DNA from 2 places in the Rhizobium sp. No.120 genome. Region 2 is predicted to be linked to the other one. Evidence: riboswitches for the same ligand, from Rfam matches in the RefSeq annotation. Region 2 holds a riboswitch; the other holds the start of a gene.
What was found. A riboswitch is a leader RNA that binds a small molecule or an ion and turns the genes downstream of it on or off. The one in region 2 is predicted to bind FMN.

Region 1: another riboswitch for FMN. It lies ahead of ribB (3,4-dihydroxy-2-butanone-4-phosphate synthase); the one in region 2 lies ahead of ACYJRZ_RS02920 (6,7-dimethyl-8-ribityllumazine synthase).

The regions. Positions count from the first base shown of each region.
Region 1 covers NZ_BAAJNQ010000015.1:85,696-88,086, forward strand. The annotation lists gene ACYJRZ_RS27685 (glucose 1-dehydrogenase) at 42-824, shown strand; FMN riboswitch at 925-1,072, shown strand; gene ribB (3,4-dihydroxy-2-butanone-4-phosphate synthase) at 1,185-1,811, shown strand; gene ACYJRZ_RS27695 (TetR/AcrR family transcriptional regulator) at 2,295-2,391, shown strand, end outside.
Region 2 covers NZ_BAAJNQ010000001.1:583,159-585,549, forward strand. The annotation lists gene phnF (phosphonate metabolism transcriptional regulator PhnF) at 1-135, shown strand, start outside; gene ACYJRZ_RS02915 (VOC family protein) at 176-526, opposite strand; gene ACYJRZ_RS02920 (6,7-dimethyl-8-ribityllumazine synthase) at 587-1,063, opposite strand; FMN riboswitch at 1,153-1,299, opposite strand; gene ACYJRZ_RS02925 (ABC transporter ATP-binding protein) at 1,405-2,391, opposite strand, start outside.

The DNA of each region.
Region 1 (2,391 bases), on a different contig from region 2:
GCCGGCGCCTTGCGTGGCTGTCATCGCGAAAGGAATAGAGAATGCAACGCTTCGAAAACAAGACTGTCGTCATTACCGGCGCAAGCCGCGGCATCGGGGCCGCGATCGCCAAACGGTTCGCGCGTGAGGGCGCCAATCTCGTAGTCTCGGCCAATGAGGATTCCGTCCAAACGGTCGCCGATGCGATCAAGGCTGACGGCGGAAAGGCGATTTCTTTCGTCGGTGACGTGACCGACAAGGCCAGCGTGAAGGGTCTCTACGATGCGGCCGAGACGGCCTTCGGCGCTGTCGATGTCTCCATCCAGAATGCCGGCGTCATCACCATTGCCCGCATCGAGGATATGACCGAGCGCGAATGGGATAAGGTCATGGCGGTGAATACAAAGGGTGTCTTTCTCTGCGCCCAGGAAGCAATTGCCCGCATGCGCAAGCATGGCCGCGGCGGCCGTATCATCAACACGGCTTCCGGCCAGGCGCGAGACGGCTTTATCTACACGCCGCACTATGCGGCATCCAAGATGGGTGTCGTCGGCATTACCCAGAGCCTCGCCAAGGAAGTTGCGACCGAAGGGATCACTGTGAACGCCTTTTGCCCTGGTATCATCGAAACCGACATGTGGGCCTATAACGACCAGGCTTGGGGCAAGCTTTTGGGCAATTACGGCCCCGGCGAGCTCATGAAAGAATGGGTCGAGGGCATTCCGATGAAACGGGCCGGATCGGGCGAAGATGTCGCAGGTCTCGTCACTTTCCTTGCCAGCGACGATGCGGCCTATATCACCGGCCAGACGATCAATGTCGATGGCGGCTTGATCATGTCGTAGTTCGACAATGAGGAACGGTGCGTTCATTGGGTGGATCGGATTCTCGACGATTTGGCGATCAAAGCCTCTTGCGGAATGAGGCATTGATCCCTTATCTTTCAATCGTTCTCAGGGCGGGGTGTAATTCCCCACCGGCGGTATGAGGAGTTTCCTTGAGCCCGCGAGCGCCTTTCGAGCTTTCGGAAGGGTCAGCAGATCCGGTGAGATGCCGGAGCCGACGGTCATAGTCCGGATGGAAGAGAGCAACGCAGGAGACGCCGCTTCGCCGTGGCGTTCACATGCTTGTTCGCCCAAGGGAAAATGGTGGCTTTGACCGGCCATGCACGCCGTTTTAAACGGCAACCCTTGAAAGGCAGGAAAATGGCAATTTCGAAAATTGAAGATGCGATCGCTGCAATTGCGCGGGGCGAGATCATCGTGGTTGTCGATGATCGTGACCGCGAAAACGAAGGCGACCTGGTGATCGCTGCGGAAGCGGTCACACCGCAGGCGATCGCCTTCATGATGAACCACGCCCGCGGTCTCATCTGCGTTCCGATGGAAGGCGAAAGGCTTGACGAGCTCGACATTCCGTTGATGGTGCCGCGCAACACGGAGGTCCTCAAGACTGCCTTCACCGTTTCGGTCGACTACATCCCCGGAACGACCACCGGAATATCCGCCGCTGACAGAGCAGCAACCGTCAAAGCTCTCGTCACGGATGGTTCACGCCCGGAGGAATTTGCCCGTCCCGGTCATATTTTCCCGCTTCGCGCACACCCGAATGGCGTCTTGTCCCGTCCCGGCCATACTGAAGCAGCTGTGGATCTTGCCAGACTTGCCGGCTTGGCACCTTCCGGCGTGATTTGTGAAGTGGCAAATGACGACGGCACGATGGCCCGGCTACCGGAACTCGAGGTATTCGCCGAACGTCACCATCTTCACTTGATCACCATCGAGGACCTGATCGCCTATCGGTTGGCGAACATGCCTGAGAAAGCGGCTTGACCTGTCGGGTCGTTCCGCCAGCAGGCCAGGGCCGATCGCCAAAGCGCAGAAACGAATCTGAAAGAACGCGATGCGCCTCGAAGCCCAGGTATAGCGCCTCAATCGTAATATTCTTGGAGGTCTGCAGCGGGCTTCGATCCTTCAACCGAGGCCACGCTTCTCGCCGGTTCCATAAATCCGATTACGCTGCAAACAACGCTCCGCTTAATCAGGAGATCGGGTTTTCAATCGCTTAGCGCATTAAGCGCGCGGATCGCAGGTTCGAATCCTATCAAGAGTACAGATAAGGGATTCTTCCGAGAGCTTGTCCCATAAGTGCGAAGTCGATCTGGGAAGAAGCCAGGTTTGATAAGGGCCAATTCGTTCATATCCAGATCAAATTAAACCTTCAGCAATCACACGCGCGCTCGTCCTTGCATGACGAGTTGCATTTTAAATCGAGCGTTATAAAATCCCAATGCGAAGTACGGATCTGCCGGATGCATGACCGAATTCCTGAGAGTTGATTCTATGGCTCGGCCACGAGAGTTCGATGAAGAAAGAGTGCTTGAGTTGGCGGTGGAGCAGTTCTGGGAACAGG
Region 2 (2,391 bases):
ATCCTGCGCCAGCCGAAATCCACGCCGCTTCTGGTGAAGCGCAAGGTGGATGCGGATACCAACGGAGTGCCGATCACCTATTCGGAATCGATCTGGCCGGCCGAGCGCACCACATTCAATCTCGATCTGCGGTGAGGGTTCTCGGGGAGCCCTTGAAGCTCTCCGTGAGCTTGAACTAGCGATGTGAGAGGATATTGACGACCTTGCCGAACGGGTCGCGGACATAGAAGCGGCGAACGCCCCAAGGTTCGTCTGTCAGATCATACAATATGCCGAAGCCCATGGATGTAGCGCGGTGATAAAGTGTGTCGACATCGTCGACTTCGATGGAAAGGTCGGGGACGAGCGTTCCCGAACCGCCTTCGCTGGCGACGCTGATCTGCGGCACCGTTGCCGCTTCGGAGGCGAAGGTCAGGATCCAGCCGTGATCCATGACGATGTCGAGGCCAAGCAGGTCGTGGTAGAAAAGACGGGCCGTGGCGGGATCGGCGGCGGGCAGGTTTGGGATGATGCGTAGGACGGTCAACTGACGTTTCTCCCTTGTGGACATGGAGGCGGGTCTTCACCGCGCCTCCACTATGCAGGCTTAGACTGTGACAGCTGGCAGCAGCTTGGCGCGTTCCGCGAGAATATGGCGGCAGGCGCTGGCGGCTTCCCGGCCTTTGATGATGAAATGTTCCTTGAAGAACTGGATGTGGGCTTCCGACTCCTGGAAGTGATGCGGGGTCAGGACTGCCGAGAGGATCGGCACGCCGGTGTCCAGCTGGACTCGCATCATGGCGTCGAGAACCGTGTTTGCAACGAACTCATGGCGATAGATGCCACCGTCGACAACGAAAGCGGTGGCGACGATTGCGGAATAACGGCCATTGCGTGCAAGCGTCTGGGCGTGCAGCGGAATTTCGAGCGCGCCGGGGACATCGAAAATGTCGATCGGCGATGCGCCTTCCACTGTTTGCCATTCGGCAACGAAGGAGTCGACCGAACGATCGACAATATCGGCATGCCAACGAGCCCGAATGATCGCGATGCGGCTCGGCTGGGTAGAAATCGAAATGGTCATGAATTTTGCCTTTCAAGGGTTGTTGTCAAATATCCCTTGGGCGAACACGCAAGATCGCGGCACCCCTCGCGCAGAGGAGGTGCGATTCTGCTTGCTCTCTTCCATCCGGACTATACCGTCGGCTCCGGCATCTCACCGGATCTGCTGACCCTTCCGAAATCTCGGAAGGCGCTCGCGGGCTCGAGGAAACTCCCCATACCGCCGGTGGGGAATTGCACCCCGCCCTGAGAACGCGTGAACTATAGATGTTTTGCCTCAGGAAAATCAAAGAAAAACGCCGGGCTTTTGACCCGGCGTTTGCGAATAATTTTTCAAAGTTTCCCGGTAGCGCGGAGGCGTACTCAATCCTGAATGACGAGCAGGTCGGAAGAAGCGAAGCGCAGCGTCACCTTCTCGCCGACGCTCGGAGGCATCATGCCCGGGCTATTGAACATGTCGAAGGAAATCGTATTGCCGGCGACATTCATGCGGGTGCGGATGACCGAGCCCAGGAAGTGTGCCGAAGAGACTTCGCCCGTGAGAGCCGTATCGCCTTTGGCCGATTCCGCCAGCGAACCGGCTTCCGGACGCAGGGCAAGCGATACAGTATCGCCCGGCTTATAGGCCGTCACCGACTGCTTCAGGGTTACGCCCTGATCGCCGATCATAATACGGTTGCTGTCGGGATCGATGACCTTGCCTTCGATCAGGTTCAGCGTGCCGACGAAGGAGGCGACGAAGCGGGTTGCCGGCGTGTTGTAGATCTCGAAAGGCGTGCCGATCTGATCGGCGCGACCGGCATTCATGACGACGATGCGATCGGAGATCGATAGGGCTTCTTCCTGGTCGTGGGTCACGAAAACGGTGGTGATGCCGAGCTGCTGTTGGATGGCGCGGATTTCTTCGCGCAGCGAGACGCGGATCTTGGCGTCAAGCGCCGAAAGCGGCTCATCAAGCAAAAGCACCTGAGGCTTGACAGCGATGGCGCGGGCAAGTGCCACGCGCTGCTGTTGGCCCCCGGACATCTGATAGGGATAACGGCTGGCGAGATGGTCGAGCTTGATGAGAGCAAGCATCTCCTTGACGCGCTTGTCGATGTCGGGCTTCGCCATGCCTGCAACCTTGAGGCCGAAGGCGACGTTGTCGTGCACCGTCATGTTCGGGAACAGCGCGTAGGCCTGGAAGACCATGCCGATATTGCGTTGGTTCGGCTTCAGGGCGCGCTGGTCCTTGCCGTTGATCGACAGGGTGCCGGCGGTCGGCGTTTCGAAACCGGCGATCATGCGCAGCACGGTCGTCTTGCCGCAGCCCGATGGTCCAAGGAAGGAGATGAATTCTCCCTTCTCGAT